Regions from separate parts of the Priestia sp. VA7 genome, predicted to be linked through region 2. Evidence: riboswitches for the same ligand, from Rfam matches in the RefSeq annotation. Region 2 holds a riboswitch; each other region holds the start of a gene.

Region 1 (5,241 bases), on a different contig from region 2:
CCTATTTTTGTCGTCTGTAATACGCCTGCTCATTCTTTACGTAAAAGCCGTAAGAGCAGGGGATTTATGATTACATTTCAACCTCGGTGGGTGTTTGAAGGTATGACAGGAGATTCAAAAATAGGGCGGCATATCCAAAAGGTGGTCCGCGATCGGTTAAAAACATATGATGACGTATCTGCTCACCCTGAGTTAGGATGGTATGGACAGCAGGAAAACCGAGAGTGGAAGCAATATTTTTTACATGATGATAACAACTATACTACCGGACAGTGTCCGTTTAAATTAAAAAGGAGTGAACAGCATGGACGTAAAAAAAGCCTCTATTAAAAAAGGAGTTGGCGGAAAGTTTGAAGAAGTAATTAAAGAGCTGCTTCCGGCGTATACCGGATACGTTGAAGTACAGCACGATATTGCTTTTCAAACGCACCCATCTCATACCCATCCAACTGATGAAATTCTTCATATACTTGAAGGATCTATTTACTTTACAGTTGAACATGATACGGTTCTATGTCAGGCAGGAGATCGAATACATTTACCGAAACAAACGGTTCATTCCTCAAAAGCCGGTCCTGATGGGTGCACATACGTTATTTCCATTTTAAAATAAAGACGAAAGAAGATGATGCTTATGCTACGTTCCCGGCCAGTTCTGCTGCTTATCGATGTACAAGAAGGGTTTTATTCACCACAGTGGGGGGAAAGAAACAACCTAGATGCAGAAAAACATATGCTGACGCTACTGCAAGCATGGAGACGCCAAAATTATCCTATCATTCACGTACAGCATGCATCGGAAAATCCAGATTCTCCTTTACACCCAAGTTCGAAGGGATTTCAGTTCAAAGAAGGGTTTGGTCCACAAGAAGACGAATACTTAATTCGCAAACACGTGAACAGCTGCTTCATTGGAACAGAGCTAGACAGTTATTTAAAAGCAAATGGCTATGATACGCTTATCTTAATAGGACTAACTACTAATCACTGCGTCTCTACGACTGCCCGCATGGCTGGAAATCTAGGGTACAGGACGTACATTGTAAACGATGCAACAGCTTGCTTTGATGGTATGTCCTACGATGGAAAAACAAGGCTTCCTGCAGAAGATGTACATACATTCGCATTGTCTTCTTTACATGGGGAGTTTGCAACGGTCGTTTCTACAAAAGAGACACTTCAAGTTCTTCAAACCTTTCAATATGCTCAAAATCATAACTGATGTGCATGCGCACATCGGTTTTTTATGTAGATTATGTTTCTTAAAAGAAGTAAAATAAAGATAATTCTATACTATAAGGAGTTTGTACATATGATCATTCGTTATGCTAAAGAAGAAGATTTACCTATGCTTGTTGAAATTTATAACCAGTCTGTTCAAGCAAGTGCCGCTACTTTTGATTTAACGCCTGTAACAGTAGAGCAAAGAAGGAGCTGGTTTGATAATCATATTAGCAATGAACTCTTTCCGCTTATTGTTGCGGAAAGAGACGGGGTAGTAGCGGGCTATGCTTCGCTTTCTTCTTATCGAGATAAAGAAGCGTATATTCAAACGGTAGAGCTATCGATTTATATTGATAAAAATCAACAGGGGCATGGCATTGGAAAACAGCTTATGAAGCGGATTTTGGAATTGGCTAAAGAACTCAACCATCACGTTGTCATTTCAGGAATTACAAAAGGGAATGATATCAGTGTCAAAATGCATAAGCAATTTAATTTTACATTTTGCGGAGAATTTAAAGAAGTAGGCTGGAAATTCGATCAGTGGCAAGATGTGCTTTTTTATCAGCTTATTTTATAAGATGTATGACACCTTTACACATTGTAACGTTTTAGTTTAATGTGTAAAGGTTATTAAAATAATAAGTCATTTTATTATTTTAATACGAAAGGTGTTAGCTATCATGAATACACATTTTCAATATCAGCATATAAGAGCTATTCCAAAAAGATGGTCCAAAAAAGAACTGCATATCCAGCTGAATAGGATCAAACACAATTCTGAACTATCTACTATAGCAGCAGATCCGCTTTTTCATCTGTTAGAATGTACCCATTCGGGCCTTCAAACTAAGCAAGAAATCATAGACTACATCCAAAGCATTCCTACTCATCAACTTCCATCTTTTGTAACCCATTTAAGCAGGTTAGTTCAGCGTATTTATTATATAGAAGCTGCTGATTACTGTAATCGTCCCCTCAAAGGTTATATGCTTGTTATGAAAAATCAGCCCGCCTATATATCTCTTCATTTTGCTGATCAGATCATATAAAAAAAGCTCTCTATTCAAAAGAATAGAGAGCTTTTTTTATTCGTATTTTTTCACTGTTACTTGGCATTCTTTTAACGGAATAAGTTTTGACTTTTTCGTCCATTTGTATCCTAACCAAACAATTAAGAATAAAGGAAGTCCGATATAAGAAACAAGTACACCGTACCAGTCAATCGAATCACCCATAAACGCCGAATAGTTTTGACCTAAAATAACAACAGCACATAAAATAAAGGCAAAGATAGGACCAAAAGGGAAAAGTTTTGCATGATATGGAAGTTCACTCAAATCATGACCTTGGGCAACAAATGCTCTTCTAAAACGATAGTGGCTGATGGCAATTCCTAACCAAGCAATAAAACCAGACATACCAGAAGCGTTAAGTAACCACGTGTATACCGCACCGTCTCCAAAAAATGAAGCACCAAATGCAAGTGTACCGACAAGTGCCGTTGCAATTAAAGCATTCACCGGAACGCCTCGTTTATTTACTTTTGCTAAGAACCTTGGTGCTTTTCCATCTTTCGCTAAGTTCCACAGCATACGCGTAGAAGCATACATACCTGAGTTACCAGCAGATAAAACGGCTGTTAAAATAACGGCATTGATAGCTGATGCTGCAAACGCCAGACCTGCTCGTTCGAATATTAAAGTAAATGGACTTACTCGCACATCATCACTTGCTAATGAATCGGCTGTGTATGGAATAAGCATCCCAATAACAAAAATAGCTAAAATATAAAATAACAAGATGCGCCAGAAGACTTGTTTAACTGCGCGAGGAACCGTTTTTTCCGGATCTTCACTTTCTCCAGCTGCGACTCCAAGCAACTCTGTTCCTTGAAATGAAAAACCAGCAGCCATAAAAATACCTAAGACAGTAAAGAATCCACCGTGAATGGGTCCATCACCAAGCGTGAAGTTTTTAAACCCTGGTGCTTCATTGTTAAAGATACCAAAAATCATCATAATGCCAATAACTAAAAAGATGATAACCGTTACTACTTTAATTAACGAAAACCAAAATTCAGATTCACCAAATCCTTTTACAGAAAGGTAGTTAAGCCCAAACATAATTAATAAAAACAGGGCACTCCATAAAATAGAAGAAGAGTTTGGGAACCAAAATTTCATAATAAGGGCTCCAGCGGATAATTCAGCTGCAATTGTAATAGCCCAGTTGTACCAATAGTTCCATCCGAGAGCGAAACCAAAGGATGGATCTACAAAACGAGACGCATACGTACTAAACGAACCAGCTTCAGGCATATAAGCTGCGAGCTCCGCTAGGCTGGTCATCAAAAAGTAAACCATGACGCCAATGATAGCGTAAGCTAAAAGCGCTCCCCCAGGTCCTGCTGTGTGAATTGCTCCACCACTTGCTAGGAATAAGCCGGTTCCGATGGCTCCTCCTAATGAAATCATCGTTAAGTGGCGAGATTTCAACCCACGTTTTAATTCTTGTTGCTCTTGCATAGATAAATACTCCTTTCGAATGTACGGAAAGAGACGGGATAACATAAAAAAAGCCCGCAGTATATGTGCGGGCTTTTAAATCTGAAAACCGCGTCAACCTTCCGTGAAGATAGCTCTTCACATCACTCGCATGATGTGACAGTTCTGTTCCTGTTCGGAGACAGCCCCAGCTTAAATCAACCGAGAAGTGATCTAAACTTCGGCAATTTTTCCTTTCAAGCAACATCCTCAATGTTCTCTGCATTTCCGTTACTTTACTATTAAAAACTGCGACCTCTACCTCATCGATTAGGATGAGGGTTTTTTATATTCAATTGACATAAAAGAAGTATAACAAATACTAAAACGATTGTCATTATAAAAAATAGATTCAGAAAATAGAAACATCTTTGAAATCTCTCGAATCTATTTTGTTACATATGGTATAATGAATGTTGTCTTTATACTACATAAATATCCAAACGTACCACAGGGGGAGCCGCCGTGCTGAGAGTGAACAAATTGTTCAGACCCTTAGAACCTGTTAGTTAACGCTAGCGTAGGAATGTGGGAATAGTAGCTTATATTTGCTTACTCCTGTGTAAACCGTTTGATATGAATGATTCAAAAACAGGAGTGAGAAACGTGAATAAAGCATTACCTTTACAGGCTAAAATTGAAATAGCTATTTTTGCAGCATTGGCACTTCTACTTGATCTTTTGCCTTCAATTAAAATTGCAACGGCTGTAAGTATTTCGTTCTCCATGGTGCCTATTTTTATTATGTGCTTTCGCTGGGGAGTAAAAGGCGGAGCTTTATCTGGTCTATTATGGGGGCTTTTGCAATTGGCAACAGGAACGGCTTATATTTTAACAGCGCTGCAAACGTTTATTGAATATATTGTGGCTTTTGCTTTTATAGGTTTTGGAGGTATTTTTTCGCAATCTATTAAAACAAATTTAGCTAACAATAACAGATCAAAAGCTTTTGTTTTGATTGTTTTATCCCTTATTATCGGCAGCTTCGCACGGTATTTCTGGCACTTTATTGCGGGTATTATTTTCTGGGGATCATATGCGCCAAAGGGCATGTCCGCTCTATGGTATTCTTTTTCAATGAACGGGATTTCAATGGTAGGATCACTAATAGCCTGCTTAGTCATTCTTTCACTATTAATTCCATCCGCATCAAGAATGATTGTAACTAAATCACACTCATCATAAGCTAAAAGACTAAATCTACCAAGATTTAGTCTTTTTTGTCATTTGTCACCTTTGTTTACACAAAAGTGTGTCAGGTTTGATAACATAGTTAGTGAAATATTCAAAAAACTGTTTTATGATAATCACCATATTCAAACGAGATAAGGGATTGATAGCATGCTACAGAAATGGATCACGAGCATAGGTTTAGATATCGGAACAAGCACAACAAAGCTGATTGTAAGCAAGCTGTTAATAGCAAATCAACAAAATCAGTTTACGCTGCCAGGCTGTCAAATTATTGATC
Region 2 (5,241 bases):
GGAAACTGTACTTTTACATTCAGCCCTTCTTTTTTGAAATATCCTTTTTCTTGTGCAGCGTAAATGAAGCTGTGCACTGCATTTGGATACCAATCAAGCATAATTGTAACGTCTTTTAATTTTTTACTGTCACCAGCTTTATTTTCCTTGTTCTGACCACAAGCAGCGAGCATCAAAACAAGCATCAGGCTTAAGCCAATTACAAACCATTTTTTCATTCTGTTTTCCTCCACTTTAATGAACGTTTTTCAAAACCTGCTACAATAATAAAGAATAAAATACCAAGCGCAGATAAAATTACAATTGGTGCAAATACACCAGCTGCATCAAACTGTGTCATCATGCGACGACTGAAATATCCTAAGCCTGCTTGTGCACCTAACCATTCGCCAATGGCAGCACCTATTATACTAAAGGTAACCGCTACTTTGAGCCCTGAATAAAAATGAGGCAGTGCAGAAGGAATGTTCAACTTAAAGAAAATATCTTTTTTTGTTGCTCCCATCGTTAACATGAGTTCTTTTAACTCTTTGTTTGTGGAACGAAGCCCGTCAAACGTGCTAACGGTAATGGGAAAAAACGTAATTAATACGGTCACAATCACTTTGCTCCAAATGGAGTAGCCAAACCAGAGAACAAATACAGGAGCAATGGCAATGGTCGGGATCATTTGTGACGCAATAATAAGCGGATAGAAAGCACGCTCAATAAGCGGGCTCCAATTCATCCACACGGCCAGCAGAACCCCTAGCACAACGGATATAACCAGCCCAATTACGACAATAGATAACGTAGCTGGTAAATGCTTAAACAATAAATCCATTCGCAAATCCCAAAGCTTCGTTAAAATACCGGTGGGCGTTGGTAAAATAAACGGATAGTTTACAATGCGTGCTCCAATTTCCCAAGCAGCCAGTAAAATGACTACTAATATCACTGAAGCTCCGTACTTTTTCATGTGTTCACCTTCGATCTAAGCTGTTCAATTAAGTAATCTTTTACGTCAAGCACACGCTGTTGATTCAAATCTTTTTGCGTTCGAGGTCTGCTAAGCGGCACCTGAATCTCTTCAAGATGACTTACCGGCTTGTCTGAAAAGATAAAAATACGATCTGATAAAAAAAGCGCTTCGTTTACGTCATGAGTGATAAATAAGATGGTGTGCTTACGCTTTTGCCATTGTTCAAGCAGCCATTCTTGCATCGACAAACGCGTAATGGCATCAAGCGCACTAAAAGGCTCATCTAAAAGCAGCACGTTAGAACCGCTTAATACCGTTCGCAGAAAAGAAACACGCTGCTTCATCCCTCCAGATAAATCACTTGGAAAACGATTTTCATACCCTTTTAAACCAAACTCTTCGAGCAGCTGAGATACTTGCCTATGAGCACTTGCTTTTGACACATTGTGAAGCTCAAGCGGCAGCGCTGCATTGTCTAAAATCGTGCGCCACGGAAGAAGCAAATCTTGCTGCGGCATGTAGCCTACTTTTCCAAGCCGTTTTTCATAAGACTGTCCGTTAATCACGATATCGCCTTCACTCTGCTGTTCAAGACCTGTAATGAGACGAAACAACGTACTTTTCCCAGAACCGCTCGCTCCAACGATACTGACAAACTCGCCTTCTTTCACATCTAAGTTTAATGATGTTAAAATCGGTTGATCACCGTTTTTGTACGTAAAACTGACGTTTTGAAAAGATAACACAGACTTATTCATGAATTGGCCACATCGCTTCGTTATAAGCCATATCCCAGAACATATATTCAAAACGCGTTGTATTTAAGAAAATTTCTTCGAGCTTTTCTAATTCCGCTTCTGATTTGTCTTCAGTAAGTGAGTCGAATAAATTAATACACCATGTCGCTAGTTCTCCAAATTCTTCTGAGCTGTACATTTCAATCCACTCACGATAAAATTCATTGTTAGCTCCAGGCTTTTCACTGAGTTCTTTTCCTATTTCCCAGTAGCTCCACATACAAGGCAAAAGAGCCGCCACTAATTCAGCTAATGTTCCGCTTTGACCAACGTGCAGCATATAGTGTGTGTATGCAAGCGTTGTAGGAGATGGCTGCGCTTTTTCTAATTCTTTTTCGCTGATTTCAATTTTCTTGGCATACTCACGGTGCAGGCTCATTTCTTCGTTTAATGTAGAATCCAAAAGTGCAGCAAATTTCCCCATCGTTTGAAGATCGGTAGCTTTCATGGCTCCAATCGCAAATAATTTGGCATAATCAATTAGGTAAAGGTAATCTTGAATCATGTAAAAGCGAAACTTCTCCTTTTCAAGCGTTCCGTCTCCCATTCCCTGTACAAAGGGATGATTATGATTTTGACGCCAAATAGGCTGCAGCTTTTCGTATAATCGCTCACTAAATTTCATGATGATCACTCCTTATGCGTATGCAGCCACGTATAAATGAACTGCACCATCACTTTTGTATATTGAATAAGCTGATTCATATCTAATTGTTCATTCACAGCATGTGCATTTGCTAAATTCCCCGGACCGTAAATAGCCGCCGGAATCCCCGCATCAGCTAGCCAACCGCCATCTGTTACGCTAGTTGACACATCGATTGGAGGCTTTTTCCCTTCAATTTGTTCATGAGTATTTGCAAGCAGCTGTACTCCAGCATGATTTTCATCAATTTCTAATGACGGGAAGATTTCTCCTCTGTCTTCAATCATTGATGTGCCTCCCCATTCAAAGGTTGGCAGGTTATCTTTTAACCATGGATCTGCTTTTGCAATAGCTAAAATGTATTCTTCCACTTCTTTTGATACTTGGTCGTATGATTCATTGGGATAATAGTGAACGGTGATCCACAGCCTGCATTCATCTGCAATAAACGCAGCATGCCTTCCCCCTTCGATTACTGCTGGATTAATCGTATTTGTTCCCGGCAAAAATCCTGGATAGCTTTTTGTAACAGCCCAGTGGCGCTCCAATTCTTGCAGCCCTCCGATCACTTTTGCCATCTTTTCAATAGCACTCGCAGCTAACAGCCCTCCTCCAGCATGAATCATACTTCGGCGTGTACCGTCATGGTAGGTTTTACTGCTTTTTATCGTAATCCATCCCGTGATCACTCCGCCTTGACCTTGAATATGTAAATCACTCGTATCAGCAACAAGCGCAAAGTCAGCTGTATATCCTTTCTGACAGCATTGCAGCGTACCTGCCTCTCCCACTTCTTCTCCTACAACGGATTCAAAAATCAAGTCTCCCGGCAGTTCGATTCCTGCTTCTGTTAGAAGCTGAACTGCAAATAATGCTCCTGCCAAGCCGCCTTTCATATCAGCAACTCCGCGTCCGATTATCATGTTGTCTTTTACCACAGCTTCAAACGGATTTGTCTCCCACTTTTCATTTTCTTGTACCTCAGCTACATCCATATGCCCGTTAATAATTAAGCTTTGATAGTCAGCTGATTTTTTCCCTTTTAACGTGCCCACTACAATAGGATCGTTGCAATATAAATCCCACATATCGATGGAAAAACCGCATTTTTTAAGGAAATCCGCTACGTAGCGCTGCGCTTCATGAGAATTCCGTGCAGGAGGCGCCGGCGTTTTATATGAAACAAGCGTTTTTAATAACTGGACTAGCTCCCCTTTGCGCTCCTCTACCTGTTTGACAAGCAAATCAATTGTTTCTTCCATGTATGACACCTTCCTTTACGCATAAAAAAACACTTCTTTCGCAGGAAAGAAGTGTTTTTGTTTATATACAAAAAATTATTATAACGAGTTCGTAAGGAAATACCATACAAAACATCCATTACAATACCTCTTTCCTACGCTAGTATTACCTAGTTCAGGTTATAAGGGTTAAGACTTCTCGTCTCTCTCAGCTTAGAAAGCACCCCTAGTGGCGTTGTATCTCTATAAAATTAAACGATTATCATATGTTTACCTGTAATAGTTTTATCATAGTAAAGCGTTTTATTCAATAGAAAGGTTCATTATTCAGCAATGAAAATAGTTTCCTTTTTAGGAAAACAAAAAGCACACACCTTTTCAAGCAGTGTGTGCTCTTTACTTTTATAAGCTTACTAGTTAGCTATCGGCTTCTTTAAAAATACATCGTTTTTCCATTCAGACAGGAAGAAGCGCAAGTTTTTGCCCCGGTCTCACTAACGAAAGCAGCTCATGATCTTCTTCTATCACATACCCAATCACATTCACATTAGCATTTGCAGGCAAATTTGTTTTAGCTATTTGAACCTCTCCTCTGTAACGTCCGTAGCCATCATTGTCCATTGTAATTGCTCCCATTCTGCGTTCTACTGTATGAAATGGCGGCACTGGTTTTACAGATCGAGTATCAACTAAACGCAGAACGTCTCTTGATACATCCGGACGCACGCTGTACGTTCCCTCTATATGAGGTGAACGAATGCGCAGCGGAATAATGCGGCTTTCTTGATATTGAACCAAACGCTTTAATAAACTTGAACCGGCGCATGGATCTCCAATATAAACCTCTGCTACTCCGCATCCGTATAAATCTACTGCAGAAGTAAAAGGACATCTATTACGGTCTTTTTCTCTAGTAGGAAGACCTTGATAAACAGGGCCTCTTTTTTCGTCTTTTCCAGGAATATAAGCGCAGACTGGAATACGAAGTTCATTAAATAAATCTGTCTGCTGTTGAAAAAACGTTTCTTCAAGCCCTGTTTCAGGCCGCGGATAAAAATTATGCCATGCAAGCAGCTGATGATGATGAAGACCTGCAGATAAGAGTGCTTCAATTTCTTGTTTGGATAACGTACTTGCATTAACAGCAATATAAAATTCATTCGCAAGCGAAAGAGTTTCTTCTGCGCTAAAGCCATCGTCTAGTCTAATACCAGATACGCCAAGTGAAGATAGCGACATAAGGCTTTCAATACCTAAATGAACTGGCGTATGCTTAGATACGTCTGCATACACGCTTATTCCACAATCTCTAGCCACATGAAGCAATTCTTTTGCCCGTTCAGCCAAATCTCCTTTTTCTTCTGGAATGTGAAGCGAAGTGAATGCACGTGTGACGCCGCACTCACTCGCTTCTATTAATTTTTTGGGGGCATCACTATCATTTAAATAAAACGAAATGCCAATCATCCAAACTCCCTCGCCATTTCATCGTTAAATCCAAAGAAATAGGTACAAATAAAGCCTGCTGCGTAAGCAATAACTAATCCAAGTAAATAAAGAAGAATTTGATGCGCATGAACTAAAAACGTAAGCGGT
Region 3 (5,241 bases), on a different contig from region 2:
GCTTGAAACCTCCATCTCTTTCTTACCCAATATACCGATGATAAAGTGACTTTGCTTCTACTATATCGTTTGTTCCATGGACAAAGACGCGCCCATCTTGAAACATAACTAAACGGTAATCATCTACATAAAAAGAAAGCAGATACGGATTCTGTTCAATTTTATATCCTTTTTCTTTTAATCGTTCACCTAAAGACTGCAGCGGCTGCTTGGCTGATTTGCCCGGACGGATTTGTACCGTGTTTCTTCCGCATAACACAGCTGTTTTCGTTTGATTTTCATATTGTAAAAAGGGATACGTTTGTTCACTGCCGCATGAGCGGCAAGCAGATTTGCGAAACACGTTCACATTGATGCTCGTATACTCATTTTTCCATACGTCAAACGAAACAAGTTCCCTCCTGAGCGCATTCCAGTCTCCGACTAATATTTTTAACACTTCTGTTACTTGATGAGCGACTACCATTTGGACAGCAGGACTAATAATCCCCACTGTATCACATGTTAACCCTCCAAGCGGTACAGATTCAAGCAAACAGGATAAACATGGTGTTTCACTTGGTATGATAGTATAACTAATTCCATAACTTCCTACACATGCTCCGTAAATCCAAGGAATATCATATTTTTGTGATAAATCATTCATTACAAGGCGTGTGTCAAAATTATCGGTTGCATCAATCATAACATCTACCCCCTCAACAAGCTGTTCTAAAACTTGAGGGGTACCGTCTGCTACGTGCGCTTCTACTTTTACATCGTGATTAATATCGTGAAGCCGTTTTTTAGCGGCAATTGCTTTTGGAATTCTTTTATCAGCATCTTTTTCACTATACAATTGCTGCCGCTGAAGGTTGCTCCACTCTACATAGTCCCGGTCAATGAGCGTTATTTTCTTTACCCCCGCTCGCGCAAGTGCCTCCGCGTTCCCTGTTCCAAGAGCACCTGCTCCTACAATCAGAACATGCTTTTCTTGAATTTGCTGCTGTCCGCCTTTTCCAATAGGTTGAAACAATTCTTGGCGGGAATAACGATTAATCAACCGATACTCATCCCTTCTGTTGGACTGCTTGCCGTTGCATATTGTTTCTTTTCAATACGTCCTGCTTCAAATGCTGCTCGTCCTGCTTCAATCGCTAGCTTCATAGCACGAGCCATTTTCACAGGATCTTTTGCTCCTGAAACAGCTGTATTTAATAACACACCATCTGCTCCTAGCTCCATAGCTTGAGCTGCGTCTGAAGCCGTTCCAATACCTGCATCTACAATTACTGGAACAGTTGATTGTTCAATGATAAAACGCATGTTCAACGGATTAATAATACCTTGACCTGAACCGATAGGCGAAGCTCCTGGCATAATGGCATGTACGCCTAACTCCTCTAAACGACGTGCAAGTAAAACATCATCTGATGTGTAAGGTAAAACGGTAAAGCCCTCTTTTAACAGTTCTTCACTGGCTTTTAATGTTTCAACTGGATCAGGAAGCAGCGTTTTATCACATCCAATTACTTCTACTTTTACCATGTCACAAAGTCCAGAAGCCTTTGCTAATTTAGCAATACGTACGGCCTCTTCTGCATTTTTTGCTCCAGCAGTGTTAGGCAAAAGAGTGAAACGCTTCACATCAAGCGCTTCTAATAAATTAGGTTGATTTTGATCAAAAATATCCATTCGTCTCACAGCAAATGTTAAAACTTCTGTTTCTGACTCTTCTACCGCTTGACGCTGAGTCGTAAAGTCCGGAAATTTCCCTGTCCCTAATAATAAACGTGAATTAAATGTATATTGTCCAATTTTTAACATACTCTTCATCCTCCTCCGACAAATGAAACAACTTCTAATATATCGCCATCTTTTAAGCATGCATCGCTATGTTCTTCTTTTTGCAAAATGTTCTTGTTTAGCTCAACAATTACCACTCGTTCATGCAGGTTCTGAGCCTGCAACAAGTGCTCGACCGTTTCAATTTCATCTCCAAAAGTAACGGTCTTACCATTAATGATTAGATTCAATGAACTCCCTCCATTACTCTTGTTAGCTGAAATGATGTAAAAAACGAATGATTCGGCTTTTTCCCTAACAAAGCATCAGCCATAATTTTTCCAGTTGCAGCACTTAATAAAATACCGTTTCGGTAGTGGCCAAACGCCATGTGTAGATTCGCTATTTCAGGATGCTCTCCTAAATAAGGCCAGCCATCATTTGTTTGCGGACGAAGACCAGCCCATGCTTTTTCAAATGTGGCTTCTTTAATAGCTGGCAGAAGCGCCGAAGCTTTATTCAGCAAAAATTGAATACCTTGTGCAGAAACCGTCTTGGTAAAGTCATGCTGTAACTTAGTTGCCCCGATTACGATTCTTCCACCAGTCTTAGGCACTAAGTAAAAACCTTCATCTAAAAAAATCGTTTTAGAAAGCAGCGGCTTATGACTTCGAAGAGCAATACACTCCCCTTTTACGGGAAACACGTGACCTAAATGTTCAGAAGAAATAAAGCGTTTAGCCCATGAGCCTGCTGCGATAACTACTTTTTCTCCATAAAAAGAGCCTTTGGACGTCTGTACACCTTTTACTGTTTCACTTTCCATAATAAGAGAATGAACGTCACAGTATTCGAATACATCTGCTCCGTGATACAAGGCTCCATGAGCAAGAGCTTGCGTTAACTTAGCCGGAGCTAGCTGGCCGTCTCCCGGTATTGTAATGGCTCCGTATATGTCTGGAGAGAGCCCGGGTTCTAACAAACGCGCTTCTTTTACATCGATCCATCTTACATGTTCATCCCACCCGTGGTGCTGAGCGGCTTTTTTCTTTAATACGTGTGCATCTTCTTCTGTTACAGCAACTTTTAATAAGCCTTTTTGAATGAGCTCTACGTCGATGGCCGTTTTTTCTTTTAGTTCCTTCACCAGTTCAGGAAACATGCTTCTGCTCTTAATAGCAAGGTCTAAAAGAGGACCTTCTTCATCAATTTCAGCTTGAGCACCTAAAATACCAGCGGCTGCACTTGAAGCTTCACAACCAATTTGATTGCGTTCAAGAATAGCTACTGACGCTCCTTGTTTTGACAAATGATAAGCGATAGAAGAGCTGATTATACCTCCTCCGATTAACAGTACATCATAATGCTGCTTCATTTTCTCCACCTCCAGATGTCCATATATGAGAATATTGTTTAATCGCTTTGAGGGGATCTTGCGCAAGCATGACACCAGACATCACAGCTATACCGTGTGCTCCTGTTTGAAGCACCTCTTTGGCATTTACAGGTGTAATTCCTCCAATGGCAATAACCGGTATCTGCACAGCATCTACTACTTCTTTTAGTGCTGCTACCCCTCGACTTTTTAATCCTTTTTTTGAATGTGTTGAATAAATATGTCCGTATAGAATGTAGTGAGCACCATCTTTTTCAGCTTCTAAAGCCTCTTCCACAGAGTGAACTGATTTTCCGACAATAAGAGAAGGAAATGCGTCTATAACAATCGAAACGTCTAAACTATGATAAGCAAGCTGTACGCCTTTTACTTTTAAAGCATGCGCTACATCAACTCGGTCATTCACAATAATTTTAGAGCGACAAAATGGCAAGCTTTCTAGTAAACATTGAATCTGCTTTGCCGTTTTCTCTTTTTCTCTAATATGAACGGCGCCCGTAAAAGGCGCGATAGCCGTTAAAACTTTTTGAAGCTCTTCGATTGGCTGCTTATCTGTTGTAATGACATGAAATTTAGGAATATCCACATGATCGAAACCTTTCCATTCAGAATAAAGAGAAATTTCAATCACCTCATCTTGTGTAGAGGGCTTTATTACATACAAAAAACCACTCTACAACGTAGAGTGGTTAGCATGCATCGTTATGTAAACATGATCGCCACTTCCCTACGCTGGTCCAAACCAGATCAGGTTCAAAGGGTCCGAAATACATTCGTCTCAGCTTCAAAAAGCTCCCCTAGTGATTGCTATTTATTGATTTTGTTTTCGCACTTAAAATTATAACACAACTAGATGTAAATACAATATCTCTTTATGCTCTTACGGCTCTCTTCCTTTTATAGATGTATCTTTTATGCTTCTTTACTAAGTAAGAGGTCCGGCGCACCGCATCATTCTGCTTTTTATATGATTAGTAATCGGTATAGTCGTCAAATTCTTCCTTGTCTTTTTCCTTTTTCCGATCCCATATAAACAGCAGGAGTAACATAATAAAAGTTAGAATATAAAAACCGTAAAAAATAAATGCCGCCACAACATTTATAAATAAAAATAAAAAACCGATGATCTGACCTGCAACAGCTACAATCAACAAAATGTATTTCCAAACTTCTGCTTTTCTATCCATTCTCTACTTCTCCGTCTTTTTGTTTTTCCCTACTAGAAACGTTCTCTTTACTTAAATAAAAACGTTCCTGCCAGTAAACCGACTGTAAATAAACCAACTGTTCCAAATGCTGAAATCCCCACGTACGCCAGCATTTTCCGATAAGATTTTTCTCGAATTAACTGTACGGTTTCCACACTGAACGTTGAAAAAGTGGTAAAGGCACCAAAAAACCCAATGCCAATCATTAAAAATATTGAATCATCATAAGCATGACTCGGAACCTTTCCATAATAACTACCGTAAAAAAGACCAAGCCCAAACGCACCGAGCAAGTTTACAAACAGCATTGATACTGGAAAAAGAGGGTTTGAAACTGTTTTTGTAACTTTTAAACCCAAAAGATAACGGCATATTCCTCCAGCTGCCCCGCCAAGTGCCAAGCTCACTATGCTCATTTACTTCACCTCATGTACTTTCACTAAATTTTTCCCTGCCGCTTCACCGCATAGATAGCCTGCTAAAGCAAGAAGGATTCCACCTACTAAAGAGACCATTACATAAATGGCTCCCCAAAATAAATGGCGCTGAGTGAGAAAAATGACGTCTCCTGCAAACGTTGAATACGTTGTAAAACCGCCGCATACGCCAACTCCTAGTCCAAGCTTTATCCATTCTTTTGGCTTTTTCCACACAAAAAATCCTGTTAATAGGCCTAGTATGAAGCTTCCTAATAGGTTTTCAATTACCGTTCCTATTGGGTAGCCCGCATATAATAAGGAAAGATTCAGCAAATAACGTGCATATGTACCAGCGATAGCACCAAAGGCAATTGAGATTAAGTTTATGGCTTTCATCATATCGCTCCGTTTCATAAATTCTTCTTTAAGTGTACCATAAGGAATTTATTTCTAC

The links. Region 2 has a riboswitch for thiamine pyrophosphate ahead of AC0C45_RS07940 (acetylornithine deacetylase). Riboswitches for the same ligand answer to the same signal wherever they lie in the genome.
Region 1: another riboswitch for thiamine pyrophosphate. It lies ahead of thiT (energy-coupled thiamine transporter ThiT); the one in region 2 lies ahead of AC0C45_RS07940 (acetylornithine deacetylase).
Region 3: another riboswitch for thiamine pyrophosphate. It lies ahead of AC0C45_RS25185 (thiamine phosphate synthase); the one in region 2 lies ahead of AC0C45_RS07940 (acetylornithine deacetylase).

Annotation. Positions count from the first base shown of each region.
Region 1 is NZ_JBVQPN010000003.1:907,922-913,162, forward strand. Features, by position in the region: gene AC0C45_RS17485 (YqcI/YcgG family protein) at 1-330, shown strand, start outside; gene AC0C45_RS17490 (cupin domain-containing protein) at 305-613, shown strand; gene AC0C45_RS17495 (cysteine hydrolase family protein) at 635-1,222, shown strand; gene AC0C45_RS17500 (GNAT family N-acetyltransferase) at 1,313-1,804, shown strand; gene AC0C45_RS17505 (hypothetical protein) at 1,908-2,276, shown strand; gene AC0C45_RS17510 (amino acid permease) at 2,313-3,752, opposite strand; lysine riboswitch at 3,855-4,039, opposite strand; TPP riboswitch at 4,214-4,314, shown strand; gene thiT (energy-coupled thiamine transporter ThiT) at 4,347-4,955, shown strand; gene AC0C45_RS17520 (ethanolamine ammonia-lyase reactivating factor EutA) at 5,112-5,241, shown strand, end outside.
Region 2 is NZ_JBVQPN010000002.1:270,516-275,756, reverse strand. Features, by position in the region: gene AC0C45_RS07960 (ABC transporter substrate-binding protein) at 1-218, opposite strand, end outside; gene AC0C45_RS07955 (ABC transporter permease) at 215-958, opposite strand; gene AC0C45_RS07950 (ABC transporter ATP-binding protein) at 955-1,719, opposite strand; gene tenA (thiaminase II) at 1,712-2,383, opposite strand; gene AC0C45_RS07940 (acetylornithine deacetylase) at 2,389-3,666, opposite strand; TPP riboswitch at 3,781-3,883, opposite strand; gene AC0C45_RS07935 (MupG family TIM beta-alpha barrel fold protein) at 4,102-5,112, opposite strand; gene AC0C45_RS07930 (PTS transporter subunit EIIC) at 5,109-5,241, opposite strand, start outside.
Region 3 is NZ_JBVQPN010000007.1:71,908-77,148, reverse strand. Features, by position in the region: gene AC0C45_RS25205 (thiazole biosynthesis adenylyltransferase ThiF) at 23-1,042, opposite strand; gene AC0C45_RS25200 (thiazole synthase) at 1,039-1,806, opposite strand; gene thiS (sulfur carrier protein ThiS) at 1,812-2,015, opposite strand; gene thiO (glycine oxidase ThiO) at 2,012-3,139, opposite strand; gene AC0C45_RS25185 (thiamine phosphate synthase) at 3,123-3,746, opposite strand; TPP riboswitch at 3,868-3,969, opposite strand; gene AC0C45_RS25180 (hypothetical protein) at 4,132-4,347, opposite strand; gene crcB (fluoride efflux transporter CrcB) at 4,395-4,784, opposite strand; gene AC0C45_RS25170 (fluoride efflux transporter FluC) at 4,785-5,201, opposite strand.